Acidithiobacillus ferrooxidans ATCC 23270: one gene and its partner. Each later gene encodes a partner of the first gene's protein in a complex. Links are inferred from orthologs where the notes say so. Each region holds a gene or a part of one and is shown on either strand. Other genes may lie near its edges. The genes, in order: AFE_RS04405 and AFE_RS10425.

What was found.
Region 2: the proteins of AFE_RS04405 (region 1) and AFE_RS10425 are in contact, whole or in part, in a crystal structure (PDB 5UE9), measured with the Lactococcus lactis proteins. The link is inferred for Acidithiobacillus ferrooxidans ATCC 23270 from one-to-one orthologs. Residues at the interface, in WP_023189152.1 of Lactococcus lactis: Leu4, Gln5, Ala47, Ser48, Met49, Leu50, Leu51, Arg52, Arg53, Met95, Leu98, Arg223, Met224, Ala225, Cys226, Ile228, Gly229, Ala230, Cys231, Tyr232, Ala233, Val235, Glu236, His237, Asn243, His244, Ala245, Lys247, Glu250; in WP_025017116.1 of Lactococcus lactis: Gly25, Phe27, Phe29, Glu32, Tyr33, Lys35, Tyr36, Lys48, Phe56, Thr60, Pro61, Arg62, Val63, Ala64, Glu65, Thr66, Ala67, Ser68, Gly69, Met70, Ile74, Gln77, Pro223, Glu251, Phe274, Ala275, Pro277, Phe278.

Annotation. Positions count from the first base shown.
Region 1 is NC_011761.1:845,998-860,969, reverse strand. Bases 5,989-8,987 are described here. They hold AFE_RS04405 (FAD/NAD(P)-binding protein), read left to right. Parts: upstream 5,989-7,072; coding sequence 7,073-7,903; downstream 7,904-8,987. Other genes in these bases: AFE_RS16905 (Ni/Fe hydrogenase subunit alpha), read left to right, coding at 8,689-8,987; AFE_RS04400 (NADH-quinone oxidoreductase subunit B family protein), read left to right, coding at 7,908-8,705; AFE_RS04410 (4Fe-4S dicluster domain-containing protein), read left to right, coding at 5,989-7,080. Outside these bases: AFE_RS04425 (phosphomannomutase), read right to left, coding at 1-242; AFE_RS04420 (DEAD/DEAH box helicase), read left to right, coding at 419-3,760; AFE_RS04415 (lytic transglycosylase domain-containing protein), read left to right, coding at 3,921-5,897; more of AFE_RS04410, read left to right, coding at 5,974-5,988; more of AFE_RS16905, read left to right, coding at 8,988-9,987; AFE_RS04390 (hydrogenase maturation protease), read left to right, coding at 9,984-10,502; AFE_RS04385 (hypothetical protein), read left to right, coding at 10,499-11,077; alaS (alanine--tRNA ligase), read right to left, coding at 11,101-13,734; AFE_RS04375 (regulatory protein RecX), read right to left, coding at 13,804-14,256; recombinase RecA, read right to left, coding at 14,257-14,972.
Region 2 is NC_011761.1:2,015,615-2,030,574, forward strand. What follows is about bases 1-2,987. They hold AFE_RS10425 (quinone-dependent dihydroorotate dehydrogenase), read left to right. Parts: upstream 1-941; coding sequence 942-2,033; downstream 2,034-2,987. Other genes in these bases: AFE_RS10415 (L-threonylcarbamoyladenylate synthase), read left to right, coding at 1-50; hemF (oxygen-dependent coproporphyrinogen oxidase), read left to right, coding at 55-945; AFE_RS16535 (hypothetical protein), read left to right, coding at 2,193-2,342; AFE_RS10430 (GNAT family N-acetyltransferase), read left to right, coding at 2,659-2,987. In the rest of the region: more of AFE_RS10430, read left to right, coding at 2,988-3,207; AFE_RS10435 (alkaline phosphatase family protein), read right to left, coding at 3,211-4,782; AFE_RS10440 (TonB family protein), read right to left, coding at 4,842-5,555; AFE_RS10445 (ExbD/TolR family protein), read right to left, coding at 5,577-5,978; AFE_RS10450 (MotA/TolQ/ExbB proton channel family protein), read right to left, coding at 5,978-6,661; AFE_RS10455 (winged helix-turn-helix transcriptional regulator), read right to left, coding at 6,726-7,487; AFE_RS10460 (DUF3568 family protein), read right to left, coding at 7,663-8,175; AFE_RS10465 (MotA/TolQ/ExbB proton channel family protein), read left to right, coding at 8,652-9,344; AFE_RS10470 (bifunctional YncE family protein/alkaline phosphatase family protein), read left to right, coding at 9,378-12,266; AFE_RS10475 (energy transducer TonB), read left to right, coding at 12,341-13,069; AFE_RS10480 (phosphonate degradation HD-domain oxygenase), read left to right, coding at 13,108-13,707; AFE_RS10485 (MFS transporter), read left to right, coding at 13,746-14,960.

The DNA of each region.
Region 1 (14,972 bases):
GAGGGAAGGTATCCGGCGAAACGAGGCTGCCCGCCCCCCGCGAGGACCGCGGCCCAGGCCGCGGCCAGCATCCGCGGCGTGCTGGGACGCAGGTCGCCGCCCAGTATCACCGCATCCCCGGCGTGAAACTCGCCGATTTCCGCAAGATACCGCAGAAAGGCCTGGGTATGTACATAAACGACCTTATCCGACAGATCCACCACCAGACCCCGCAACCCACTCGTCCCAAAAGCCACCATCATCTGCCCTCTCCGTGTGTGCCGTTCCGCTCATGATAACGGCAAGGCGCTTGCGGCGATACCGGCGGACCACCCCGAACCGCTTCCCCTCCCACCCCACGACTGTGTACCATATGCTGTTTGCACGGCGGCATCGTCCTGGTGCATTTCCCGATATCATCAAACCACCGAGCACACCCATGCCTACCAATAATGACTGGATGAACTGGCACCGCGATGCCAGTGCAATGCCCACGCTGGGGACGTACGGTTACGAAGATATCCGCAAATGGGTGGGCGATCTGGAAATTCGCAAAGCCCAACCTTACCAGAAGTCCATCAGCCATCTGGAGCAGCGTGGCAGCACCGACCTCAGTGCCCTGGTGCAGGGCACGGCACATACGCCATACCGGGTAGACATCCACCTCAGCCAAGGGCATCTGGTAACCCTGTGTACCTGCCCGGTAGGCAGTCGCTGCAAACACGTCACCGCGGTGCTCCTCGCTCTGCTGGCCGGTCGTAGCCACGCTGCGCCGACGCCGGCCCCGGCTTTGCGTCCGCATGTGATGCAATGGCTGAGCGAACTGCGTTCGCATCTGGATCCGCCCAAACCCAAGCCGCCGACTGCCACTCATACCCTGTACTGGCTGCTGGAACTGAACAGCCGACGTCATCAGGGGCCGGTTCTCAGTTGTCGTAAGGCCCGCCTGAACAAAAGCGGAGAATGTACCGGTCTCACCCCCTGGTACAATTTTGAAGGCGCCCAGCGCCGCCCGCCGAGCTTCATCGACGACGCGGACCAGCGTGCTCTGCGCCGTCTGCTGCTGGAAGACCCCTATGCCAGCCAGACGGGCGAATTCGATCTCGGCCCCCGCCACGGTGCCGCAGCTCTCACCATACTCGCCGGTACCGGACGCCTCTTCGCCAATTCGCCAGCCAACCCGTCCCTGCGACTCGGTGATCACCGGCCTGGCACACTGGTCTGGAAGGTCAGCAAGGGCGGGGAACAATATCCGGCACTGGAAACCACGCCACCCGCTACCAGCTTCCTGCCCCTGGATGCGACCTGGTACCTGGATGGGAAGACTGGGGAAATCGGCCCGATCGAGACGGACCTGCCGACCACGGTCCTGCGCGATCTGCTGCAAGCCCCGCCCCTCAATGCGCAAGAAGCCATTCTTTTGCGCGAGATGCTGGAGCAATCGGTGCCCGGTCTCCCCGCGCCCGTGGCCGATCCCGGACAGGGCTTACGGGAAATCGAAGCGCCTCTGCAAGCCCTGCTCTGGTGCGACACTCTGGCCCTCCTCGGTATTCAGGCACACCGCAACTATGCCGGCCAATGGAGTCCTACCTGTCGCTTCGATTATGCGCAGCCCACATTTGTGTATGGTCCCGCACGCATTGCCGTGGACGACGACAGTGCCATCCAGACCCTCAACAATGGTGAGATGGTTCGGATAAAACGCGACAGGACAGCCGAAAAACAGGCACTGCAGGCACTCGGAAAAACAGGTCTGAAAGCTGTCAGTGCCGGCCTTTTCCACAGTCTGTCGCCGCTGCCTCATCCCATCTACGGGCTAGCCAGCGAAGCCGACTGGGACGGGTTCATGTCAACGAGCGTCGAGACCCTCCGCGAGCAGGGTTGGGAGGTGCGCTGGCCCGATGGCTTTCGTCACTACTTCCTACAGGTGGATGAATGGGATATGCAGGTAGATGGTGCCGAGGAGGGGTGGCTGGGTCTCGATGTCGGTATCGTGGTGGACGGCAAGCGGCTGGCGCTGCCCCCCCTGCTCGGCGCCCTCTTCGCCCGCGACCCGCGCTGGCTGAATCCAGGCGGTCTCGGTACCATTCCCGATGGTGAGCATATCCACCTGCACACCCCGGCGGGCGTGCCGATCCAGACCACGGCGGATCGCCTGAAACCTCTGGTCGGAACCCTCATCGATCTGTTCAGCCTGGACGCCGGGGGGCCTTTGCGGATGTCCGCCTTTGACGCGCCCCGCATCGCCCGGCTGGTGGACGGCAACCAGTGGCGTAGTGAAGGGATGGATGCCGTGCGTGCTCTGGCTAGATCTTTGCCTCAAAACGGAGAGATCCCCTCCGTCCCACTGCCCGCAGGTTTTGCCCTCCCCCTGCGCAGCTATCAACAGGATGGGCTTGCCTGGCTGCAATTCCTGCGCGAGCATCATTTGGGCGGCATTCTCGCGGACGATATGGGTCTCGGCAAAACCGCCCAGACCCTCGCCCATCTGCTGCTGGAAAAAGAAAGTGGCCGCCTCACGGATCCCGCCCTGATCATCATGCCCACCTCTCTGATTCACAACTGGCGAGAAGAGGCGGCACGCTTCACTCCCGACCTGCGGGTGCTCTCCCTGCACGGCAAAGAGCGCAGCAGCCGTTTCGCCCAGATACCTGACCATGACCTGATTCTTACCACCTATCCGCTGATCTGGCGGGACGTCGAAACGCTCAGAAATCAGCACTTTCATCTGCTGATTCTCGATGAGGCACAGATGGTCAAGAACGCGCGGGGCCGCGCCGCCGAAGCCATCCGTGAGATTCCTACCCGGCATCGGCTTGCCCTCACCGGCACCCCCCTTGAAAATCATCTCGGCGAACTCTGGGCACAATTCGACTTCTTCCTGCCCGGCTTTCTCGGCGACCAGCGCAGTTTCCAACGGGTCTGGCGCGGCCCCATCGAGCGCCACGGAGATGCTGAGCGTCTGGATTTGTTGGCCCGTCGGGTGCGCCCCTTCATTCTGCGTCGGCGCAAGGAGGATGTCGCCAAGGAACTCCCCGAGAAGACCATCATTATCCGCCCCATGGATATCGAAGGGGCGCAGCGCGATCTTTATGAAACGGTACGCAGCGCCATGGATGAACGGATCCGCCAGGAAATCGCCGCCAAGGGTTTTCAGCGCAGCCAGATCGTCATCCTGGACGCGATGCTCAAACTCCGCCAAGTCTGCTGTGACCCGCGCCTGCTCAAGAGTGAAAAGGCGCGAAAGGTACAGGACAGCGCCAAACTCGCCCTGCTCATGGAGATGATTCCGGAGTTGCTGGCGGAAGGTCGCCAGATTCTGCTGTTTTCGCAATTCACCGAGATGCTCGCCCTGATCAGTGCACGCCTCGACAAGATGCATATCCCTTACGTGCTGCTCACTGGCAGCACCCAGGATCGCAAGACGCCCATCGACCGCTTTCAGCGCGGTGAAGTGCCACTCTTCCTGATCAGCCTCAAGGCGGGCGGCGTCGGCCTCAACCTCACGGCGGCAGACACCGTGATTCACTATGACCCGTGGTGGAACCCCGCCGCCGAAAATCAGGCCACTGATCGCGCCCACCGCATCGGCCAGAAACGTCAGGTTTTTGTTTACAAGCTGATTGTTGCCGGGAGCATTGAAGAAAAAATCCTGGCCCTGCAGGAGAAAAAGGCCATTCTCGCCGCAGGTGTGCTGGAGAAAACGCAAAAAGAAAAGCTCCGTTTCGGCCCCGACGACCTGGCCTCCCTGCTCGCGCCGCTACCGGAAGTCTTGCGCTGACGCAGGAGCCGCAGTGCTTCCTGAACGGCACACTTGGTGGCATGATGTTCTTCAGCAATCTCCGGGGGGTCAAGGCGTATGCAGGCAGCACAGACAGCGGACCGATGGCACCATTTCATCGTCGGGGGTGCCCTGCGCCGTTCATCAGGCAGCAGCGCCGATGGCCGCCTTTAAGGCAATCTTGAGAGTACGCTCCTCCCGTCCCGCGGCGGTGCTGGTGTCGCTGGTGCTGTGGATGGGTTGTGGAACATCCGTAGCGACGGCCGGCATCCTCAGTGCCGCTCAGGAACAACTTTTGAACTCGGCAGCAACCGCTTTCGCTCAGGGTGATTATCGCCCCGCCGCCGATGCACTGCCTGAATTGGAAAACACCTACATGGGACCATGGGTAGGGTACTGGTCTCTGCAACCCCGCCTCAACATCATGACCCAGCGCCAATACCAGCGCTATACCCTGCACTATCCGGGCGGAGTGGCGCATCATCTGCTGCGCCGGCAATGGCTGCTGGAACTCGCGCGCCGCAAGGACTGGCCGGACTTCACCCAAGTGTATCAGGATGGCAGCCCTCCTGATTTGATCTCCTTACGCTGCGATGCGGCGCGCGACCCACTGCTGCGCACCAGTCTGGTAGTTGCCCCCTTTTTCCTCTGGAGCAGTGCTCCGGCGAACGATCAGGCCTGCAACGCCATGGCGCGCGTCTATCTGGCACAGGGGCAAATCAAGACGTCCGAGCTGTGGCATCGCCTGCAGCAAATGTACGAGGCCTCGGCCTTCAGCGCCGCGCTGCGCTTTGCCCCGTTTTTGCCTCCGCCGCAATCCGGCCAGCTTGCGCAGACGGTAACGGCACCGGCCACATGGATCTCTCAGCAGATTCAGCAATACGGCACCGGCAACTGGCCAGCCGGTCAGGCCCATTTGCTGGTGCTCGCCCTCCTGCGCCTCGCTGCCATCCATCCTGCAGACGCCGCACGATTTGTGCAAACCCTGGATGCCCTGGATGCTGCCGATAAATCTCTGCTGCTGTACAACGCTGCCTACCATGCCACGCTATCCTTTTGTTCCGAATCCGGACACTGGTATGCCCAGGCCTACGCGGCCGATCCGCAGTTCCACCCACGGCCCCGACTGCTGGCCTGGATGGTCCGTACAGCATTGCGCGACGGTGACTGGAACATGGTGGAGCTGGCCACCCGGCAGATGGGTGCCGTTCAACGGCAGCAGCGGCAATGGCAATTCTGGTCCGCGATCGCACAACTCCAGCTTGGGCAGACGCAGGCCGCCTATACCGCGCTCGCGGCTCTGGAATCTCCGTGGACTTATTACGGGCAACTGGCCATGGCGACGCTGAACAGACCACTGATCCTGAAGTCCGGCGACCCGCCCGCACCCATCGAAGTGAGTGCCACTCCCGTGAATAATGCTCCCGGGCGGACCGCGATCACACTTTATCATCTCGGACTCTATTTCGACGCCCTTGCCGAATGGGACCAGTTTTTGAAGGGGTTGAACGGCCCAGCGGAAATCGAGGCCGCAGCCCGGACGGCCTTTCAGCATGAGGCGTGGCTGCTGGGCATCCATGCCAGCAGCCTGATTCGCGGTGGGAAAGACTGGCGACAAGGCTACGTGCTTCCCTATGCGCAGGAAATCAGTGCCGCCGCAGCCCAAACCGGCTTGCGACGCGCCTTTCTTGCCGGCCTGATCCGGCAGGAATCTGGTTTTGCGTTCGGCATCCAGTCCGACGTCGGCGCGCAAGGCCTGATGCAGGTGATGCCCGCCACCGCCCGGTGGCTGCAAACCCATGTCGCCGGCGCCGCCACCGCCGATCTGCACAGCGTCGACGGCAACCTGACCCTGGGTTCGCACTATCTGAGTCTTCAGCAACAGCATTTTGGTGGCTCCGAGCTGCTGGCTGCGGCGGCCTACAACGCCGGGCCCGGCGCACCGCAACGCTGGCTGGGTCGTTGGACACCGCCGCCAGGCCCATGGGCGGGTCCGATTTTCACCGCGAATATCCCCTTTCGGCAAACCCGCCACTATGTGCAGAGCGTGCTGACCAACACGGTTGTCTACGCCGCCATTCTCGACCGCAAGCCGCAAACCATATGGCCCGAGTGGCGCCTCGGCACCAACCCGTAATCTGCTTGGCAGTTCATGCGACGCACTCCGTCTATACTATGTTGTTATCCACAGGCGTCAGGGACTCTGCATCACCATGACCGCACCCGGTTTTCTTCCTCGCCCCTGCTTACAGCATCTGCTGACTGCCTTGACTGCGGCAGGCTACTGCTGTCTGGGTCCCAAGGTGCGGGATGGCGCCATTGTCTACGAAGAGTTGGGCAGCGCCGACGATCTGCCGCGGGGGGTCCACGATCATCAGCAGCCGGGCGCGTATCGGCTCCACCGCGACGAGAGCCCGCGCTGTTTCTCTTGGGCCAACGGTCCCCAGGCCCTCAAGCCGCTGCTCTTCGCCCCCCGGGAGGCCCTCTGGACCAGCGCTGCGGGGAGTGACGGGGGCATCACCTTTCACCCCGAGATACCGGAAGCCCCGCCCACCGCCGTCATCGGGGTGCGCGCCTGCGATCTGGCGGCCCTGCGTCTGCAAGACCAGCACTTCCTGGAAGGGCCTTTCCCGGATCCCCATTATGGCGCCCGGCGCAGAAACCTTTTTTTGGTGGCGGTGCATTGCACCCAACCTGCGGCCACCTGTTTCTGCGCCTCTACCGGCGACGGGCCGCGGGCCGCGTCGGGTTTCGACCTGGCCCTGGCGGAACTGGACGAGGGGTTCATGGTGACGGTGGGGAGTCCCAAGGGCGAGGCACTGCTTGGGCAACTACCCATCGAAGCCTTGGATCCCGCCCAGCAGGCCGCCGCCGACGGGGAGATCGTTGCTGCCGCCCAGGCGCAGCAACGCGCCCTGCCGTCCCGCAACCTGCGTGATGGCCTCTTTGCCAACCTTCACCACCCCCATTGGGACGATGTGGCCCAGCGCTGCCTGTCCTGCACCAACTGCAGCTCCGTCTGCCCCACCTGTTTCTGCCACGCCGAGATGGAGGAACCCGCCCTGAACGGCCTGAACAGTACCCATTACCGGCAATGGGACTCCTGTTTCACCGAAGGCCACAGCGCTATCCACGGCATCGTCATCCGCGCTGACACCCGCCAGCGCTATCGCCAATGGCTGACCCACAAGCTCGGGAGCTGGCACGACCAGTACGGCCGCTCCGGGTGCGTGGGCTGCGGACGCTGCATCGCGTGGTGCCCGGCTGGCATCGATATCACCGCGGAAGCGGCGGCCGTCTGTGGAGGGAATCATGTCTGATCCTTACCTTCCCCACGAGGTCGAGGTCCTGGAGCGCGTTCAGGAATCCCCCACCATCTTCACCCTGCGCCTCGCCTTCACCGAGCCGGAAATGCAGGCCCGCTATCGCTTTCAGCCGGGCCAGTTCAACATGATTTATCTTTATGGGGTGGGCGAGGTGCCCATTTCCATCGTCTCCGACCCAGAAGATGAGCACCTCATCGATCATACCATCCGTGCCGTGGGCCGGGTCACCCAGGGGCTGGCGCGCCTGGGGAAGGGCGCCCGCCTGGGCCTGCGCGGACCTTACGGCCGGGGCTGGCCTCTGAAACTGGCCGAAGGCAGGGACATCGTGCTCCTCACCGGGGGGCTGGGCTGCGCGCCGGTGGTTTCGGTCATCCACTACATCCTGCGGCGGCGGGAACGCTTCGGGCGGCTCACCATCCTGCAAGGGGTCAAGCATACCGACGACCTCATCTGGCGCGCCCAGTATGAAGCCTGGAGTCGGCTGCCCGATGTGCAGGTGGGGCTGGCGGCGGACGTGGGCAGCCCCGGCTGGTTCGGACAGGTGGGGCCGGTAACGGTCCTCTTCGACCGCGTGCAGTTCGATCCCGGTGCGCTGATGATGATGTGCGGCCCCGAGCCCATGATGCGGGCGGCCGTGCAGGAGCTGCTGCGGCGCGGCGTGGCGGAGGAGGATTTGTGGCTCGGCATGGAGCGCAGCATGCACTGCGCCATCGGTCATTGCGGCCATTGTCAGATGGGGGGGCACTTCGTCTGCCGGGATGGCCCGGTCTTCCCCTACCCGGAGATCCAGGCCCTGCTGGGCGAGCGAGGATTTTGACGTCATGGCCGCTGCCAAACCACGCCTTGCGGTGCACAAGTTCAGTTCTTGCGACGGTTGTCAATTGGCCTTCCTGAATCTGGGGGAAGACCTGCTGCGGCTTGCCGAGCTGGTGGAGATCGTTCACTTCGCCGAGGCCGGCCCCGTGGACCCGGATGCCGTCGTGGACATCGCCTTCGTGGAGGGGAGTGTCTCCACGCCCGAAGACGAGGAGCGCATCCAGAAAATCCGTAAAAACAGCCGCCACCTTATCAGCATCGGCGCCTGTGCCACCGCTGGCGGCCTCCAGGCCTTGCGCAACTTGGCCGACGGCCCCGGCTGGATTGCGGAGATCTACGCCCAGCCCGAACACATCCATAGCCTGGCCACCTCCACCCCCATCGCCGCCCATGTCCCGGTGGATCTGGAACTGTGGGGCTGTCCGGTGAACGGGCGCCAGGTCCTGGGGGCGGTGCGCGCCCTCCTCTTCGAGGTCGTGCCAGCGCTCGAAAAGGACAAGGTGTGCCTGGAGTGTAAACGCCATCAAGCGGTCTGCGTACTGGTGGCCAAGGGACTGCCATGCATGGGCCCGGTGACGCTCACCGGCTGCGGGGCGCTGTGCCCCCGTTTCGGACGCGATTGCTACGCCTGCTATGGGCCGGCGGAAAATCCCAACGCCACGGCATTGGGGCGACGGTTGGAGGGACTCGGCCTGGTGCCGGAGGCCGTCGCGCGGCGATTCCTCTTCATCAACAGCGGCGCCCCGGCCTTTGCCGAGGCTGGCCGCCATTGGCGGGAGCAGGTCCATGACCCAAAGCCGTGAGATCAGCCTTTGCGTGCCGGTCCTGGCGCGGGTGGAGGGGGAAGGCGCCCTGGATCTGGAAGTGCATGACGGGCGCATTCAAACCCTGCGCCTGCGCATTTTCGAGCCGCCTCGACTCTTCGAGAAGTTCCTGGAAGGCCGGGAATACCAGGAGATCCCGGACATGGTGGCACGCATCTGCGGCATCTGCCCGGTGGCCTATCAGATGAGCGCCGTGCATGCCATCGAGGGTATCTTCGGCCAGGCACCCGGTCCCTGGGTGCGGGCCATGCGCCGCGTGTTCTACTGCGGCGAGTGGATACAGAGCCACAGCCTGCACATCCATCTGCTGGCAGCGCCCGATTTCCTGGGTTACAGCAGCGCCTCCGAGATGGCGCGCGCGCATCCCGACATCGTGCGCCGGGGGCTCGCCCTCCAGGCATTGGGCAATGAGATCATCCGCTTTTTCGGCGGTCGCTCGGTGCATCCCGTGGGTGCCCGGGTGGGGGGCTTTCACCGTGCGCCCAGCCGGGCGGAGGCGGCGGTACTCCGGGAGCAGGTGCGGGCTGCCCTGCCGGGGGCCGAAGCCCTGGTGGCCTGGACCGCCGCGCTGAACCTGCCCGACGACCCTCAGGACTTTGTCAGTGTCGCCCTGCGCCACCCGGATGAGTACCCCATGAACGAGGGGCGCATCGTCTCCAGTGACGGCCTGGACATTCCCATCGCCGACTACGAAAGCCATTTCCGGGAGCATCAGGAACCCCACTCCACCGCCCTCTATGCGGCGCTGGACGGACGCCCCTACCTGGTGGGTCCCCTTGCGCGGCTCAACCTCAATCTGGATCGCCTGCATATGCCCGTCCGGGAGGCCCTGGGGCGTACCGGCATCGCTTTTCCCAGCCGCAACATGTTCCACAGCATTGTCGCGCGGGCGGCAGAGATCCATTATGCCCTTCTGGAGACCAGCCGCCTGCTGGAAGATTACACCGAGCCAGAGGCACCCTTCGTCCCCGCCGTACCGCGCGTCGGCATCGGTTACGGGTGCACGGAGGCCCCCCGCGGCCTACTCTGGCACCGCTACGATCTGGATGCCGCAGGTCAGGTGCTGCACGCCCGCATCGTCCCGCCCACCAGCCAGAATCAGGCGCGTATGGAGGCGGACCTGCGTCACTCCCTGGAGACCCTGGGTCTGGACCGGGACGGCGAGACCCTGCGCCAGCAAGCCGAAATGGTGATCCGCAACTACGATCCCTGCATCTCTTGCGCCACCCATTTCCTGAAGGTTCGGCTGGAACGGCGGTGAACCCGGTCCGCATCCTTGGCATCGGTTCGCCCGTCGCGGGCGACGATCTGGGTTGGCGGCTCGCGGAGGCCCTGGAACAGGCGGGTCTGCCCAGGTATTTCCCCGCGGGAATGGTCCACGTCACGCTCTGCGATCGCCCCGGCAGCCTCCTGCTCCCGGCCATGCGCGGCGCGCGTCTGGCCATTCTCCTGGATGCCATGCGTAGCGGCGCGCTGCCCGGCACAGTGCGGCGCCTGGATATGCTGGAACTGGACGACGGCACTGGGCTGCTGTCGAGCCATGGCTTCGGTGTGGCCGAGGCCCTGGCCCTGGGCCGCGCCCTGGAGGATCTGCCGCCCCGGGTGCTTATTTACGGGATCGAGACGGGCCGGGCACCTCCCCCTCCGCCACTCAGCGACCTGGTGGCCATTCTTTGGCCGGCGATCATCGACGATATCCGGGTGTGCATGAAGGAACCCGGGGTGGTACCTTTAGCGATGGAGTCCAAACAAAAGTCTGGAGGAGCATCCTTATGAACGGGAAACAGCGTCACATCGCCTGGTTGGTATCCGGCGCCGTCCTGTGCGCCGGAACGGCAGTCACCGGGGCCAGCGCATCCCCCGTAGACATACAGTTGAATGTCGGGGCACCACCCATCTATGCGGCACCGGGCTATCCGCCGATGGCGATCGCCACGCCACCCCTGATGATCTGGTTGAGCAACCTCGGAGTTTACGCCGCCTATGGCGTGCCTCAGCCCATTTTCTATCTGGGCTCAAGCTACTATTACTATTACGGTAACCGCTGGTGGGCCGGGCCGGGCTATCGCGGACCATGGCGCCCCATCGCCGCGCCGCCACCCGCGCTCCGTCACTGGAATTACCGCGACTGGCAAAACGTCCAGCGCGATGCCCGGCGCCATTATCGCGACCCACAGTGGCGCCATTTCCGTCCGGCGGAACGTCCGCAACCACAGTATCGTGGACCGGAGCAGCGGGGCCCCGGCGCCTTTCGGGGGCCGGAAGGCCACGGACCTGCGCAGCGACCGGAGGATCGTGGTGGACCTGGTCGGGGACATGACGGCCATGACCAAGGCCACGGTCCTCACTGACAAGGATCGTGGCAGGGTCGAAACTAGCCGAGTTTGCCTTTGACCCAGTCGCGGGCGGCGGCGAGGGCGGCATCCAAGGCCGCCGGATTGCCGGCCCCGGCCTGCGCCAGTTCCGGACGCCCACCCCCCTTGCCGCCCAACGGTTGTGCCACGGTGTTCACCAGTTCTCCGGCGTGAACCCGTCCAGTCAATCCTTTACCGACTCCGGCAATCAACGCCACTTTCTCCCTTTCCACGCCCGCAAGGACGATGACGCCGTCAGGTAACTGACTGCGCAGGCGATCCAGGGCATCGCGCAAGGCTTTGCCATCCATCCCCTCCAGGCGCCTGATCAATACCGGTACTCCGCCCACATCCTCGGCCTCTGCGGCAAGATCGGCACCCGCTCTGGCGGCTTCATCCCGCTTGACCTTTTCCAGCTCTTTTTCTAACTGGCGCAGGCGTTCCAGGGTTTGCGCCAGACGTTGGTCCAGTTCTGCAGGGGCAACTTTCAACAGTCCGGCCGCCGCTTGCAGGCGTTCTTCATCACGCTGAATAGCCTCCAGCGCCACCGCGCCGGTGACTGCTTCGATACGCCGGATACCCGCTGCCACGCCGCTTTCGCTGAGGATCTTGAAAACACCTATATCGCCCAGCGCCTCCACATGGGTGCCGCCACAGAGTTCCATGGAGAAGTCACCCATGCGCACCACCCGCACCTCGTCTCCGTACTTCTCGCCGAAGAGCGCCATGGCACCCAGGGCCTGTGCCTCGGCGACAGGCAGGATCCGGGTTTCGGCGCCGACATTATTACGGATAGCGGCGTTGACCACGCGCTCGATTTCCCGCAACTGTGCGGCCGTCACCGGCTCCGGCTGACTGAAGTCGAAACGCAGCCGCTCCGGGTTGACCAGCGAACCCTTCTGCTGCACATGACTGCCGAGAATGTTGCGCAAGGCGGCATGGAGCAGGTGGGTCGCGGAGTGATGTGCGGCCGTCGCCCGTCTGGCCACTTCGTCGATGCTGGCAACCACCATATCGCCGACCCGCAGGCGCCCGGATTCCATGCGCCCCAAATGCACATGCAGGTGACCCATGGGCTTTTGGGTGTCCGTCACGGCAAACAGGGCATCATCCGACTGGAGCTCGCCACGGTCTCCCGCCTGCCCGCCGGACTCCCCGTAAAAGGGCGTCCGATCGAGAATAACCACTCCCATGTCCCCCGCTTCGAGGAAGGCCACCTCTTCACCATCGCGGATCAGCGCCACCACCTTCCCCTCATCGGCACAGGTCGAATAGCCGGTGAACTCGGTAACCGGCAGCCGCATGGCCAGATCGTGGTACACCCGCTCGGTCTTGACCTCACCGCTGCCCGCCCAGGCGGCACGGGAGCGGCTGCGCTGCTCCGCCATAGCCGCCTCGTAGCCCTCCATATCCATGATCAGATCGCGCTCGCGGGCGATATCAGCGGTTAGATCGACGGGGAAACCAAAGGTATCTGCGAGCCGGAAAATGATCTCGCCGGGAATGGCGGCACCCGCTGCAAGATCCGCAATGGCCTCCTCCAGCAGACTGAGTCCGCGCTCCAGCGTTTCCCGGAAACGGGTTTCCTCACGCTCCAGAGCGCGCTCCACTTCGCGCTGTGCCCGCGTGAGTTCGGGAAAGGCACTGCCCATCTCCGCCACCAGCGGCGCCACCAGTTGATGGAAAAATACCGTCTCCATGCCCAGCTTGCGGCCATGACGCACGGCGCGGCGGATGATGCGGCGCAGCACATAGCCGCGGCCTTCGTTGGCGGGCAGGACGCCATCGGTGATGAGAAAGCTGCAGGCACGGATGTGATCCGCCAGCACCCGCAAACTGATGTCCGTCGCCGCATCGCTCCCATATGTTTTGCCGCTGATGGTGGCTGCTGCGGCAATCAGCGGCTTGAAGAGATCGGTGTCATAGTTGTTATGTACGCCCTGGAGCACGGCCGCGAGACGCTCCAGACCCATGCCGGTATCGACGGAGGGTTTTGGCAGAGGGGTCAGGGTGCCGCTGCTGTCCCGGTCAAACTGCATGAAGACCAGATTCCAGATTTCGATATAGCGATCGCCGTCTTCCTCCGGACTGCCCGGAGGGCCTCCGGGAATATGGGGGCCGTGGTCATAGAAAATCTCCGAACAGGGGCCGCAGGGGCCGGTGTCGCCCATGCTCCAGAAGTTGTCCTTTTCGCCGCAGCGGGAGAGGCGCGCGGGATCGATACCGATCTCGTTCATCCAGATGTCGGCCGCCTCATCATCCTCCTCGTAAACCGTAATCCAGAGCTTTTCCGGCGGCAGGCCCAGACGTTCGGTGAGGAAACGCCAGGCAAAGCCGATCACTTCACGCTTGAAATAGTCGCCAAAAGAGAAGTTGCCCAGCATCTCGAAGAAGGTATGGTGCCGCGCTGTGTAGCCGACATTTTCCAGATCGTTGTGTTTGCCACCCGCGCGCATGCAACGCTGCGAGGAAACGGCGCGCCGGTAGGGACGGGTTTCCAGGCCAAGAAACACGTCCTTGAAGGGCACCATACCGGCATTGGTAAACAGCAGGGTCGGATCGTTACGAGGGATCAGGGGGCTGGAGGGCACGATCTGATGCCCCTGTTCCACAAAATACTCCAGAAAAGCTTGGCGAATGGCTTGCGCTTGCATCGGTCTTCCGTTGTTAAAGATAAAGTGTTTTTGTCTCCGGGCGGGGTTTCTCCGCCCCCTCACCCGCTGTCAATCGGCAGCGAAATCCCTTTCTCTGCCGGCGCCCAGCACCTGGCGAATCGTCTCTCCGGTAAATCCCCGCCCCGCCAGGAAACGGGCGCGCCGGGCATAATCTCTGGCGTCCGCCGGCGGCGTGTTGCCGAAACGCTTCCGACAGACGGCTTGCGCTTGCTGCAACCAGTCAATCTCGGGGTCTGCGCCAACCTCGATCCCCGCCCGCTGCAAGTCCTGACGCAAGCGCAAGGGCCCGTGCCCCTGACGCACACGGGTACGGGTGAGCATTTCCACATAACGCGCGTCATCCTGATAACCGGCGGCGGCGAGCGCATCCAGCGCCAGCGCCACGTCCCCTGCGTCACATCCCGCACGGAGCAGTTTGTCACCCAACTCCCGGCGCCCATACTCCCGGCGCGCCAGCAACCGTAGCGCCAGCGCGGTGGGATCGCTGCGTTCTGTCGTCAACTAGCCGACCGCTGCGGGCTCTGCCACCTCTTCGGCAAAGGCCAGGGGGTGTCCTGCTGCCGCTGCCCGTATCCGCTGCTCGATATTGGCCGCCAGTTCCGGATGCTCCTTGAGGTACTGGCGGGCATTGTCCTTGCCCTGACCAATACGCTCGCCCTGGTAACTGTACCAGGCGCCGCTTTTTTCGACGATGTCGAACTTCACACCGAGGTCCACCAGTTCGGACAGTCGGGAGATGCCTTCACCGTAATAGATGGCAAATTCGGCTTCGCGGAAAGGTGGTGCGACCTTATTCTTGACCACCTTGACGCGGGTATCGTTACCTACCACTTCGTCGCTCTTTTTGATCGCGCCGATGCGGCGGATATCAAGGCGCACGGAAGCGTAGAATTTAAGGGCATTACCACCGGTGGTGGTTTCCGGACTGCCATACATCACCCCGATTTTCATGCGAATCTGGTTGATGAAAATGACCAGGGTGTTGGTCCGGGAGATATTGGCGGTGAGCTTGCGCAACGCCTGACTCATCAGACGCGCCTGCAGACCGACGTGGGAATCGCCCATGTCGCCTTCGATTTCCGCTTTGGGGGTCAGAGCGGCCACGGAGTCGATGACGATGAGGTCCACGGCACCGGAGCGCACCAGCATGTCGGCGATTTCCAGGGCCTGCTCGCCGGTATCAGGCTGGGAGATCAGGAGGTTTTCCAGATCGACGC
Region 2 (14,960 bases), 1.2 Mb from region 1 along the record:
ATCCCAGCCGCATTGTCGATGCCCGCAGCGGTCGTGTCTTACGGGAGTGAAATCATGCAACAACCATCCCTGGATGAAATGGAAAACTTTCTCCGCGGCTTGCAGGATCGCATCTGCAACGCCCTGGAAGCAGCAGACGGCGCGGCGAAATTCCGCGAAGATCTTTGGGAACGGCCCGGCGGTGGCGGTGGGCGAACCCGGGTTATTGCCGACGGCGCTCTGCTGGAAAAAGGCGGGGTCAACTTCTCCAAAGTCCATGGCGACCAGCTTCCCCCCTCAGCTACCGCACATCGCCCTGAACTGGCGGGACAGACCTTCACCGCCCTTGGCATCTCTCTAGTACTGCATTCCCGCAACCCCTATGTCCCCATCGTTCACATGAACTACCGATTTTTCTCGGCGGGACCAGTGTGGTGGTTCGGTGGCGGCGCCGACCTGACGCCGATCTACGGCTTTGAGGAAGACGCCCGGCACTTCCACGGTATTCTCAAAACCGCCTGTGATCGTCACGACCCAGGCTTTTATCCGCGCTTCAAAACCTGGTGCGACGACTACTTCACCATCAGGCACCGTCAGGAAATGCGCGGTATCGGTGGTATCTTTTTCGACGATCTCCATGGTGATGCCGGTCTCCTGCAGGCCTTCTGGGAGGATATGGCCAACAGCTTCCTCGACAGCTATCTGCCCATCGTCGCCCGGCGCCGGGACCTGGCCTACGGTGAACGCGAGCGCCAATTTCAACTCCTGCGCCGGGGGCGCTACGTGGAATTCAACCTCGTCTATGACCGCGGCACCCTCTTCGGCCTGCAATCCGGCGGGCGCACCGAAAGTATCCTGATGTCCCTGCCGCCCCTGGCGGCCTGGGCCTACGACTGGCAGGGCGAAGCCGGTAGCCCCGAAGCCCGCCTCAAGGAAGACTTCCTCACACCCAGGAATTGGGCATGAGCTACGGCCTGCTGCGCCCTCTGCTTTTTACGCTGGACCCGGAGCGCGCCCACACCCTGAGTATCGCGGCGCTGGAAGCACTGGGACACATGCCACGTGGCCTCGCCCGTGTGGCCCGGCGCTACACCGCCCACGACCCGCGTCTGGCGCAGGACTTTTGGGGCCTGCATTTTGCCAATCCCGTCGGCCTCGCCGCCGGCTATGACAAGGATGCCCGCGCCACCGCCGCGCTCCCCGCTCTCGGCTTCGGCTTCATCGAAATCGGCACAGTGACCCCGCGCCCGCAGCCTGGTAATCCGCGCCCCCGGGTCTTTCGTTATCCGGCGCAGCAGGCGGTCATCAACCGCATGGGTTTCCCCGGTGAAGGGGCTGCGGCGGTTGCCCGAAGACTGGCAGCATTACCTGGCCATCCGGTGCCTATCGGCATCAATCTCGGCAAAAACAAGGACACCCCGCTGGAGCGGGCGCAGGACGACTATGTCGCCGCGCTGGAGTTGCTCTTTCACTATGGCGACTATCTCTGCATCAATGTCAGTTCACCCAACACGCCGGGTTTGCGCTTGCTGCAGGGTGAAGAAGCCTTACGGGGACTGCTCAAGGCCGTCGCCGCAGCCAACCAGCGTCTGGCCCTACAGCATCAGCGCCCGCCCCTGCCTCTGCTCCTCAAGATCGCACCGGATCTGGACAACGATGATCTCAACGCCATCGGTAGTCTGGCCTTAGGCACGGCACCTCTGGTGAATGGTTTCATCGCCACCAATACCACCATAGAACGCCCGGCCTCTCAACCCGGACTCTCCGAAAGCGGGGGCCTGAGCGGTGCACCATTGCTGCAGCAATCCAATGCCGTCATCGCGCAACTCTATCGTGCGACCCAGGGACAGGTGCCCATCATTGGCGTCGGCGGCATTCTGAGCGCGGCAGACGCTTATGCCAAAATTCTGGCCGGGGCCAGCCTGGTACAAGTCTACAGCGGCCTGATTTTCCGCGGACCCGGGCTGGTACGGGAGATTCTGGAAGAACTGCCGGGGCTTTGGTTAAAGGATGGTTATCCCGATCTTGCTCATGCGCGGGGTAGTACCGCCTGATACCCCTTCCGCCACAGCATCCAAATAGATCTTATAGAGATTTTCCGCTTGCTGGAAATCCATGGACATGTTAAACAGTTAAAGACAAGTTTCATGAGACATCAATGAATAACAACAGTTATCGGGGCCGGTTATTCACGTTATCCAAGAGTATTTTCCATGGTTCATAAAATCCATATCATCGGTTTCATGATGCGCACCGCAGGCCTCCTCGTTATTTTCGGATCACTGGCGGGCTGTGCTGCCGTCTCTGATACCGCATCGGCGACCGGGGATATGGTCAGTGCCGGGGCGTCCCTGATCCCCTGAGCAACCCGGTGACCGTAAGGCGGCCGGATAACCTGCAGAGACCAATCTGACTTTAGGACTTGGCCGCCACGCTGGCACCGACAAAAACCGGTGCACTTCGCCTGCGCGGCAATGAAGTTTCCGCCATATTTTACACTCCGCAACTGTTCATATCCATACGGAACATGGTTGGCATTACATATGTTATCCACATACAAGTCACATGATAATATCCTACTCATGATAAAACTTGTCATCAATTCCTCTGCAACCGCGCAGGATTGCAACAACAAAATCATGACAAATGACAACAAGATCACAAGGTAAGGACATCAAGATGGCACATTCAAAGTCGCTGTATTCTTTCCGTATGGCGCAAAAAGCAGAAATGATCGCCCTTTGCGCGCTCATCAATAGTGTATATCGAGGCGATGCTGCCAAAGATGGATGGACTACAGAAGCGGATTTGCTGGGCGGCCAGCGTTGTGACGTGGCGATGCTGGAAAAACTCTCCGACAAACCGGACAGTGGTTTCCTGGTGGCCACGAAAGAAGACGAGATCATCGCCTGCTGTCATGTACAACTTGCCACAGCGACGGTCGCCGAGTGCGGAATGCTTTCCGTGACTCCGGCGTGGCAGAATCAGGGTATCGCCAAAGCACTGCTCCGTACGGCGGAGCAATATTCCCGGGAAACCTGGCAGGCGACGCGCATGCGCCTGTGGATCATCAAACAACGTCCGGAACTGGCGGAATATTATCAGCGGCGCGGCTATCGGCTTACCGGCGCCACCCTGCCCTTCCCGGATGACGTTCGCTACGGCATCCCCAGAGTCAACGGGTTGTACCTCCTCGCACTGGAGAAAGTCATCGCACCGGCCGCGTAAGCATCAGATGCGAAAACCTTGGGGCCGCTGATCCCAGTCAAAAGCCCCCATCAGGTCATACGCGTCGGCGTCGCGTTGGTTGAGGGGTTGCAGACCGAAACGGGTTTCGATGAATTTGAGGATGCTCGCCGTACTGGCGAGGTGGTGATCCACCAACCCTTGCCGCGCCCAGGGGCTGATGAGCAGGGCCGGAATACGGGTGCCAAATCCATAGTCGTCCACCACTTTAGGCGGCAGCGAATCCCAAAAGCCACCACCTTCGTCATAGGTAATGAAGATAGCGGTTTTGTCCCAGGCCGGACCATCCGCAGCGGCGCGCACCAGCTGCTCCACCCATTCCATACCATAGGCGGGTGCGCAGTCAGCCGGGTGTTCGTCATGGGCGGCACTGGCCCTGACAAAGGAAACACCGGGCAGCTTGCCGGCATGGGCATCGGCGAGAAAGTCTTCGCTATCGCGCATGTGACCGTTCTTCACATATTCTGGCCAGCGCGGGTAGTACTGGAAGGGATTATGGTGGGCCACATACAGCTGACCCGTGTCGATCACCGCCGAGCCATCGCCGGGACCAAACGCGGTCTTGAGCGCCCATGGCTTCACCCGGTTCCAATTTTCGTTATACCAGGCCCAGGATACTCTGGCGCCATCCAGACGGTCACCGATATTGTCGTAGGTCTGCGCCTCCGGCGGCGGAGATATCTTCAGCGCTTTCACGGCATCCGCGTTGGTTGGTCCCTGCAGCGGCGGCAGGTCGTTGACCAGCACTTTTTGGTGGTCATAGGGCAGATCAAAGAAACGGTGCTCCAGACCCGCCTCCTTCGGATCGAAGGGCGCACAGACCTCCCTGGGTGCATGAGGATGGATACAGGAACGGGCGGCCGCCAGATAAAGCGCATTACCGGTGCTGCCACCGCTCATGGCCTGAAAGAAATGGTCAAAAAGCGTGTACTGGTGCGCCACCTGATGATAGAAGGGCAAATCCTCACCGGTATAATATCCTAGCACCGGGCCGCTGGGGCGGGCCAGATCGAAGGCGATCTGCTCGGGGCTCATTTTCCTGAATTCATCCCGCGACAAAAGGGTTTTGCTGCTACCCGCCAGGGCCACGAAGCGATCCATTTTGCCGTTGTGCACTTCCGCCATCATACGGAAAAAGCGATGCGCAGGATCCCAGTGCACATTGCCCCTGGCCGGAATATAGGGTGCCATGTGAAAAGGCTGGTTCGGCAACTGCACATTCTGGAAACCAGGAATTTCCGCAGGTAACGGAAGATTATCATAAGCGATGCCCGCGGGGTTTTTCTGTAAACCGAGGAAACGCGGATCCAACTGTCCCTGCCCATCCAACAGGTTGACGACCTGCTGCCCGTTTTTCGGCTGAAAAGTACCGAAGTAGTGATCGAAACTGCGATTTTCCTGAAAGATCACCACCACATGCTCGATCTTCTGGCGCAGGAGACTCTCCCCACTGACGCCTGCCGCACGTGCCACCCCCAGCAGATGCGGAGCAGCGACAACTGCACCACTCCCCAGCCCCAGCCGCTTCAAAAACTGCCGGCGATTCTGTCGCTCCATGAAAAAACTCCTGATTCCATTAACGATTGGTAAGTATCCGCCCATATAGTCGGCGGATACTAGGAAGCGCGTCCTGACAAATGCACCTCTACCGTAAAATTGGTGGCATGCTTCGGCATATCTTTGGAGAAGGGCGGGTACTGTCCTTCTTTCACTGATTTCAATGCCGCCCTATCGATGGGCCCCGCCCCGCTGGACCGGGAAATTTTCGCCCACTGCAATCGACCCGAAGGCGCAAGCCGGAATGTGATGACCGCAGTGCCGCTTAAATGCATCAGGCGGATAGCTTCGGGCACATGGGCATCCGCCTGGACCTGGGCCCGCACCAAGGCTGCGTATTCGGCTAACGCCGCCTGACGTGCGGCCATGCTGGGCGCGGGCGGCGGTGGTGGCGGCAGGACCACCGGCGGCCTGGGCGGTGCCACCGGCGCGAGAGGCAACGGTGTTTTGGCTATCAGCGGCTTCGGTACAGGCACCTGATGCACCACTGGTTTCGGCAACGGAACGGGACGCGGCAGCGGCTTGGGATGCACTATCGGCTTTGGCGGCGGCGGTACCGGCTTTGGCTTGGGCGGAACCGGCCGTACCATGTGAATTGCAATAATCTTCTTTATGACCGGCTTGGGGGGTGGCGTATTACTTCCCACCCAGATCAATCCGCCCACCAGCAACGCCTCCAATACCGCACCGACCAACAATGCCCGGCCAAAATGCTCTTTATTCGTATTTAGTGGCGGCGGCGTCCAGGTTGGACTGCCAACGATTGTATTCACCGATTACCTTCCTTGTTTTTCCTAACCACTCGCTTTCGCGGCAATCCCGATATCGCTCACTCCTGCCTTCTGGCAGCGATCCATCACATGAACGAAATCCTGAAAAGGCACGCCTTTATCGGCAGCGATGGTGATCTGGGTCTTGGCAGGGTTACCATCACCGGCGAGCATTTTCTGCAGGTCGTCCAGATCATAGTGATGACCCTTCACATCCACCGACCCATCCTTATCGATATTGATGGTATAGTGCGGGCGCGGAAGCTGCTGCGCCTGGCTGGACCTGGGCAACTGCAGGCTCAGTCCTTTGTCGGGGATCATTTGCAGCGTGATCATGATAAAAAACACCAGCAGGAAGAGCATGATGTCGATCATGGGAATGATCTCCACCCGGCCCTTCTTCTGCTCGAAGTAACGGCGCTCCATCAGCTGGCCCTCGCCACGGACAACATTTCACTGCGTTGCTTGTCACTGTTGTCCGGGGTGATCATGGGTTGACCGTCCATCCGATTGAGCAGCATGGTCTTTACGGAATCCAGTTGCAGGAGAATCTGCCGCACCTGATTGTTGAAGGCATTGAAAGCCATCAGACCGAGCATGGCGATGAACAGCCCAGTTGCCGTGGCGACCAGCGCGTCAGCCACACCGCCGGTGACCGCCGTAGGCGCATGTCCCGGAGTGGCCAGCACTGAAAAAGCGTGGAACATACCGATAATCGTGCCGAACAAACCCAGCAGCGGCGCCAAGGTGATGATAGTGTCGAGCAACCACAGACGGCGATCCAGTTGCGGCGCCAACACCAGCACGCTTTCTTCGAGACGACTGGCAAGGCCTTCGCCTTTCACCTGCCCATGATGGGAGGCAGCCATACGCAGCAGCGCGGCTTCGGGCAGATCACTCGCCCCATCAGCCATCTGATTCAGTGTGTCACGATCCAGGCGACCATGGCTACCCAGTTCATGCACAAAGATCAGTCCACGCAGGATGGTGCGCCGCAAAAACCAGAACCGGTCCACGATAACGGACAGTTCGACCAATAACAGCGCGCCAAGCACGTAGAGAACGCCATCTGAATAGTTGGCGAGGTGAATGAGATATTGCAGGTTCATAAGGACTCCCTCTCTAACCGAAGGCGGTACCATAGCAAATCAATGTGACAGTTTTATGAACCTGTTATGACAAATTTACATCAATGGCGTTTTTCGGCGGCAAACTCAGGCGATACCCAAACCCATGTACCGTTTCCAGCCACTCCGCAGCACCGGCCTTTTCCAGACATTTGCGCAAACGATGCACCTGAGCCGCCACCGAATTTTCCTGGATGAGGCTGCGGCCATCGGTCAATACATTGGCAATTTCGCGGGACGAGAAGGTCCGATCCGGGTGCAATGCCAAATAGTGCAGAAACCGGAAAAGTCGTCGGCTCAGACGTATTTCTTCACCATTCACCCATACCCGACAGCTTCCCGGGTTGACTTGGATCAGCGATCCCTGCTCTACCGGGAGGCATTTCCAGTGCTGGTTTTTTTTCAGCAGCGCCGATGCCTGCGCCAGCAACAACGTCTCGCTATACGGAGTCGAGACATACGCGCTCGCGCCGGCATCCAGGGCGGACATGGCATTTGCATCACCATCCATCCCGATAGCCAGCACCGGCAAACCGGCACAAGCCGGGTAAGCACTTAATTCCATGAGCCACGGCGCAAATCGGGCAGACCAGTCCTGCAGAATGAACAAGGCCGGGTGCCATCCTGTAACAAGCTGAAAGGCGTCATTCATTGTGCTCGTCGTGCGCAGGAAAGCGCCCGATCCCTGCAGACGGAATATAAGCCCGCTCGGTGGCGCCGTCTCTGCCAGCAGCAGAATGCGTGCCTGATAAAGCGGATCCATTTCCACATTGTTATTCGTTGTGCTGCCTTGCGGTATGGCCATCATGGTTTCCTGCCGAAACTGGACCTTATGACAGGATATACCCACAATATGACATTATCATGAAACTAAAATGACAATTTTATGACAAAAGCCCAGCGACATATGTACCGCAATACACAGGATTTGCGGAGACCGCAGTGGTCTCCGCTACTCCAACCAGGCATGGAAGATCAGTGAATTACTGAAGTGGGATGGTTTGCTGTTGCGGCTGCTGTGGCGTCGCTGGCTGACTGCTGGCCTGAGGCAATACCGCCCCCGTCGGAGCCTGAGGACTGGCGGCCATGCCCAGCTGTTGCGAAAGCAGCTTCTGGAACCGCAAAGATAGTGGCTTGTCGCCAAAAGTCCCGATACGGATGTTGACCTTGGTAACATCCGTGGCCATGGAAGTCAGCGTTACCTTGGCGGTCTGGCCGTTCATGGTGGTACCCTCGATCAGATACTCGGACGGACTCTTGCGGATTTCGCCGTTATAGTGGATGCCCATTTCTCGGAACGCCGCCTTCGACGCTGCACTGACCCGCGTCACCGACGTCGGATAGTAGGCGTAGAAATTGGCGACCCCGCCATTTTCCACATAGGCCACGGCCCCACCACCAGCCCCGGCCGCGAGAAGCGCCACACAACCACCAAGCGGCAGAACTGCTACCACGCCCACTACCGCCAACCACGCCCAACGCCGTTGCGTCGCCATGCCAACCCCCTAGCTCCGTCAAAGAAACCGAGAAATAGTGACAAAAAACCCGGCAGAACCGGGCTCCTTCGCTATTGTCTGAAATCCTATCACAGCTCACCCATGAACATCCACAGCACGTTCGCCAGCGCGGAAGGCAACCGTGCATATTGTCACAAAAAAGTCACCTCCGTGACGCACTGCTGTCACATGAGGCTGCTAGCATGGGCACCATTCCAGGAGGCAAAAGGCCTCCACTTTATGTAAGAGATAGCCGCATGAACAGCGTAATACAAAGCCAGGCACACCCGCCGGTGGTGCTTGAGCGAAACCCATGGACTACCCAAGCCTTGCAGGGTCGGTTATCCGCCTATAGCGGATCGATCTTTCGGGTCAGCGTGACCTGCACCGTTGCAAGGCCGCCCTGGGCGCGCAGTTCTGTTCTCTGCGCCGCGCTTTGGCGCCGCCTCTTTCTGATATTTCAGGAGTCTTGATTGATGAATACCGCTTACCTCATCCACCTCGCCAATTACTCTGACGGCGTGCTCTATATACTGGCCGGCCTTCTTGTGGTCGCCCTTGGCGTCATTGTCGACCGGTTCTGGTATCTGCGCCGCACCATCCTGCGCGGCTCGCTATTCGTTCGAGAGATCGCCCAGCACGGTCGCCTGGATCGGGAAACCCTGCAGAGACTTGCGGATGAGGCCGGAGATTTGCCCGAGGCCGCCCTGCTGAAGACGGCGGTGATCCATTCGGGATATGTGCTGGGCGATCCTCTCGCCAGTCGCCTGGAGGAGAGCATCCTGATCATGGCGCCGCAACTGGATCGCCGTCTGTGGCTGTTGGACACCATCATCACCCTGGCGCCGCTGCTGGGCCTCTTCGGTACTATCATCGGCATGTTTCACGCTTTCTCCGTATTGACCGCACCAGGGCACGCACCTACCGCGGTGACGGGCGGGGTGGCGGATGCCCTGGTCGCCACCGCCACCGGCCTGTTCGTCGCCATGACCGGCCTGGTGGCTTTCAATGCCTTCAATAATCAGGTGCGGCAGATCCTGCTGCAACTGGATTCGGTGAAGACCATATTGCTCAACAGCATGGACGGTCACCCGATGCCCGATAACAGGGAGAATATTTTGCAGGCGGTCGCCCCGAAGGTGGCGTCAGCCGTGGCGAGGGCGGTCTGATGGAGCAGTGCGGCTTTTCTTGGAGTAAGACTAATGAATAATATGATCGCGAAGGCGGTGATCTGCGTCATCCTTGCAGGACCGCTGTGTTACTTACCCTCTGCCTTGGCCAACCCCCTGAATCGGCATGTTTTGAGTTCGGTTCAACTTGACTCACAAAATATAGCAAATTACACCGCCACGTTGCCCACGGGCCGCATAGTGACGCCGGTCGGCGCAATCAACGGCACCCCGAATTTCCCCACGATGGTAGCAGCAGATGGCAATCGTATTGCCGTGCTGGCTAACGGTGCAACACCTTTTCAAACCATTACGTTTTATGACGGGAATAATCTTCGGCGGGTAGATCGCCTGGCAGCGTTTTCGAAAGTGGCACCCGTTCAACCGATGGCTTACGCAACACCTGATGGTAGCGGTATCGCGATCAATCCGCAACATGCGGGTGCGGCAGGCGTGGTGTATATTCCAAAAGAAGGCGTTGCACTTAAAATTGCCCAGGCCAAAGCCACGCTTGCCGCCGAGAGCGATTCCCAAGCCATTCCCAGTTCGGTCATTTCGCACAGCGACTTTTTCCAAGGGCTTACTGCCGGTCCGGATGGAACCTTCTACGCTACAGGAGGTGATTCTGATCAGGTGGTGGCTTTGCGCAGTGTGCAGGGCAAGGTTGAGGTGATTCATCGGTATCCTTTGCAGTGGCAGGCTTTTCCGAAGGATCAATATCCCTATCAGTATCAGGGGAACCAGCAGAAGAAATATCTCTTTTACCCGGACTCGGTGGTCGTCGGTCCCCAGAATAAGCATCTCTATGTGACGGGGATGCTCGCCAACAGTCTGGCACGTATCAGTATCGCCAGTGGCAAGACCGAATACGTCAATGTCGGTGCCTATCCCTTTGCGGTGGCTCTGGCCGATAACGGGCAGCGGTTGGTGGTCAGCGACTGGGCAGGCAACGGCGTTGTGGTGCTGGACCGGCAACGCCTGAAGGTTCTGGGCGAAATTCCCACTGGGCCGGCGGTCGGCCCGTCAACAGTGGCGGCGGGTGTGCACCCTACGGCGATGGTTGCGGTGCCCGACAGTCCCGACGTCTTTGTGGCCGACGCCAATGTCGACAAGGTGGTGGAAGTCGATACGCAAAACTTGCGCCCGCTGCAGGTGGTGGACGACAGCCCCTATCCCGACGCCCCTCCCGGTAGCTATCCGGATGGACTTGCGGTTGCCGATGGCAAGCTCTATATCGCCAACGCCGGTAATAATGATGTGGCGGTGTATGACATCCGAACGGGAAAGCGTCTGGGCCTGATTCCCACGGCCTGGTACCCGACCAGCCTGACGGTGGCGAATGGTGCCTTATATATCAGCTGTGCCAAGGGTCTGGGTGCCGGGCCCAATCTACAGTGGCAGTATATCGGCAATATGATGCACGGGGTGATCCAAAAGGTGGCTCTCCAGGAAATCCCGGCCCATCTGGCCGATTGGACCGAGAAGTCTTTGCACAACGATGGTTTTACGTCGGCCCAGCGCAGCGCCCGTCACGAGGGAAATGTCAAAACCACCACCTATCTGCGCAAGCATATTCACTACGTTGTATTCATCCTGCGTGAAAATAAGACCTTTGATGAAGATTTAGGGGATTACACGGCGGCTGGCAAATGGGCGGATCCACATTTTGATCTGTATAATCAGAAAGAATTGCCCAACTTGTATAATCTGGCCCATCATTATGCGCTGTTCGGGAATTTCATGGCCGACGGGGAAGTCACCGCACAGGGTCATCAGTGGACCGATGGCGCTTCGGATTCCGATGTGGTGCAGCGCTTGTGGCCCGAATATTATTCTAACCGCGGTTTGCTCTGGAACGCCGGTCCCGGCGGTAGCTCTTCCCTCAAGCCCACCGCACAGGGCGCACACAACCCCTATGATATCTATCAGCCGCTGGGAGATCATACCAACCCCTGGATCAGCTATCCTGAAAAGCTCTATTTGTTCAATGATCTTTTGGAACATCATATCCGTTTCGAGGATTTTGGCGAGAACGTGACGCGACGCCGGGATGGTGTCATTCGTTCTGGCCTACTGCAGCATATGGATGTCCGTTATCCCTATTGGGATCGGATGATTCTGGATACGGCTCGTGTGAGACTGGCCGAACACTGGCTGAAGGCCCATCCGGGCGTAAAATTTCCGCATTTCATTTATATCTGGATACCGGACGACCACACTGCAGGCTTGTCTCCCTGCTATTACGCGCCAGATTATTACGTAGCCAATAACGATTACGCCACAGCCAAATTCATCCATTACCTGTCCACGACGCCGCAATGGAAGCATATGGCGATTTTCCTGACCGAGGACGATGCGCAGTCCGGTGCCGATCATATCAATGGTCATCGCACTTTTGCGCTGGTCATCAGCCCCTGGGTCAAAAAAGGCGTGCTGGAAACGCATCTGAATTCCCAGGTGAATATCGTCAAAACCATTGAAGCAACCTTGGGTCTGCCGCCCATGTCCCAGTGGGATGCCAATGCCTCGGTCATTGCGGGTATCTGGACAGATCATCCGGATTTCGCGCCGACGCCGGCGGTGCTTCCGATTCAGGTGCCGGTGTCTTTCAATCCGGGTAAATGCAGCAATCGAACATTGCTCAGAAGAGAGGCTGGGGCCACCGGTCATATGCTGACTGCGGAATGGTTGAAGGCGCATACCGATCCCCACGGGCGGCGTCTGGCGCCGGTTAGTGCGGCGAACGCCTATACCCCCACTTCGCTGCTCAAGGTCAGCGGTCCGGAGCAGTTGAAGCAGGAATGGATCGCCAGCAAGGGGGTCAAGAGCTATGACCATTTTATGGCCTACCTACATCACTATGCCCAAGTCCATGGGGCGACCATCGCCAGCTATGAAGCCAACGAAGGAAAACTCCATTGAACAAACCATGCAACCGCAAAAATCACCAAATATTCCGTGCCACGACCAGACCTATGCAAGGACATTGAGAGCGTATGAATGCAGCCACCTCCCTTTCTTCCCCGGTTCAGCCCCCGAAGTTCAGGAAGGATCACTTCGGACGGGCGCTGATGATCGGTGCCATTATAGAGGCACTGATGATTGGGGGATTGATATATTCCCATCTATCGCAGCCGGTGACGGTCAAACCAAAGCCCAAGATTATGGCGATTCACATGATGAAACCGGCACCACCCAAGCCCAAACCGGTGCCCCCGCCACCGAAACCCGTGGTGCATCCAAAGCCTGTTCCGAAACCCGTGCCCAGACCACCTATACCAAGGCCGATTCCACATCCGGTGGTACATCATCCGCTACCGCCCCAACCGCTGCTCGCCAAAAAGGCCGTACCGCAGGCGCCAGTATACACGCCGCCGGTAACACCGCCCGCGCCACCACCGCCACCCGCTCCAAGTCCGGCAGCGCGCCAGTCGGCCATAAACACCTACGCGGCCATGCTGCGTACGCGAGTACAGGCCAATGCCCGCGTGCCGGATTCCGTCCGGATGATGCATGTAAGCGGCACTGCTACGATTTCCTTTCGCCTGACGCCGTCAGGGCATCTGCTCTCTGCGCAGGTTGCCCGGAGCAGTGGAATCGGCGCCATCGATCGCGCCGCCTTGAAGGCCGTGGAGGACACCAGCTTCCCACCATTTATCCGGAAAATGCCCCAACATCCCATGACGTTCGATGTGTTGGTGCATCTCTCCGCCCACGGTAGTTGAGGAAAAGTTCCGTTACTTTTTGGTTTTTGGAGACTGACATGGAAGCATCTGCCATTGAAAATGACGCCGCCGCACGCAAAGCTGTTGCCGAACACATCCGCGCCCTTTTCGACGGCCCCGGCAGCCGGCAATGGTACGACGGTTACGAAGCAGTATCGCAGACGCGGCACGCGCTGCTATGTGCGCAGAATGCCATTGCGGCGAGTGCGGAGGGGCATCTGGTAAGCGCCGCATTCCTCCATGATATTGGCCATCTCATCGATCTGAACGGGCGGGACAAATTTCAGAGTGGCACCGATGCCCAACATGAGGAGATCGGGGCCAACTGGTTGGGGCAGTGGTTTCCACCATCGGTAACCGAACCGATTCGCTGGCACGTTGCAGCAAAACGTTACTTGTGCGCGACCGAACCGAGCTATCCTGCGTCCCTCTCCTTGGTTTCTCAACGAAGCCTGGTACTCCAGGGCGGAGCGATGTCCGCGGGAGAGTGTGCGGCCTTTGAAAAAACATGCTTCAGTGCCGATGCCATTCGCCTGCGCCGCTGGGACGACCATGCCAAAGACCCCGGAAAGCCGCTACCGGATTTCCAGGATGTCATGGCTTATATCATACGCAGCGTCCGCGTTCCCGTCCTGTAGCTACTACCGCAGCCCCTTCAGCGAGTAAGGAAATCCCAATGCACACAATCCATGCGCTACTCGATGATCTGAAGATCAACAAACAACACCGCCGAATCGTTCTGGCCGCTGGTTTGGGCATTTTTCTTGATGGTTATGATTTGTCCATCATCGCTGTCGCCCTGCTTTTGCTGAAACCTGACTGGCATCTGTCGGCGGTGGCTACCGGCTTGCTGGGCGCGGCAACGCTGGCAGGCGCGGCACTTGGTGGTCTGGTGGGTGGGCGCATTGCGGATCTTTTGGGCCGCAAAGTGCTTTACCTGATTGACGTGGCAGCATTTTTTATGGCGGCCCTGCTCTCCGGTGTTGCTTGGGATGTGTCCTCCCTGATCATTTTCCGCTTCTTTCTGGGTGTCGGTGTAGGTATGGATTATCCCTTGAGTTCGAGCTACATCGCAGAATTCATGCCCAAAGCGCAGAGAGGAGCAGGACTCTCTTGGGCATTTACCTTGTGGATGATTGGTGCTGTGGTTTCCGCAGTCGTTGGGTTGGTGCTGCTACAGGCCGGTCCGAATGCCTGGCGCTGGATGTTTATTAGCGGCGCGTTTCCCGCTCTGGCAGTACTCTGGTTGCGGCGCAACCTTCCTGAGACTCCGCGCTGGTATATCGCGCATAACCGACCGGAAGAGGCGATTCAGGTGCTTCAGAGCATGTCGCCGGAAGTGGATGCGCAAAGCCTTCGTGAAGCCCTTCAAAGGCAGGCTCCAGAACTCGTCCAGATACGCGCCTGGGCCACTTTGTTTGCTCCGCAATGGTTACGGCGCACACTGTTGGTAGTCATACCTTGGATGATGGTGGATATCAGTGTTTATGGTTTGATCGTGTATCTGCCTATCTTGCTGGAGGGCTTCGGCATCCACTCTCACACGGATGCCTTGGTGTGGAATGTGCTCTTCGATCTCATCGCTTTGTGCGGTATCGCGTCCCTGGCACTGAGCACACGTCGGATTGGTAGAGTTTTTCCGCAAATCGCGGGTTTTGCGCTGAATGCGTTTTTTCTGGGTGTCCTGGGTCTGGTAGCACTCTACATGCATCCCCCGATCTGGCTGCTCATTGTCACTATCTTCGGGTACACGTTCTTCAACAATTTTGGGCCAGCCACCACGACTTGGCTCCTGCCGGTAGAGATTTTCCCAACGGATCTACGCGCCTCAGCCCATGGCCTGGCGACGGCCTGTTCCCGCGTGGCGGCGACGACCTCCGTTTTTCTGCTG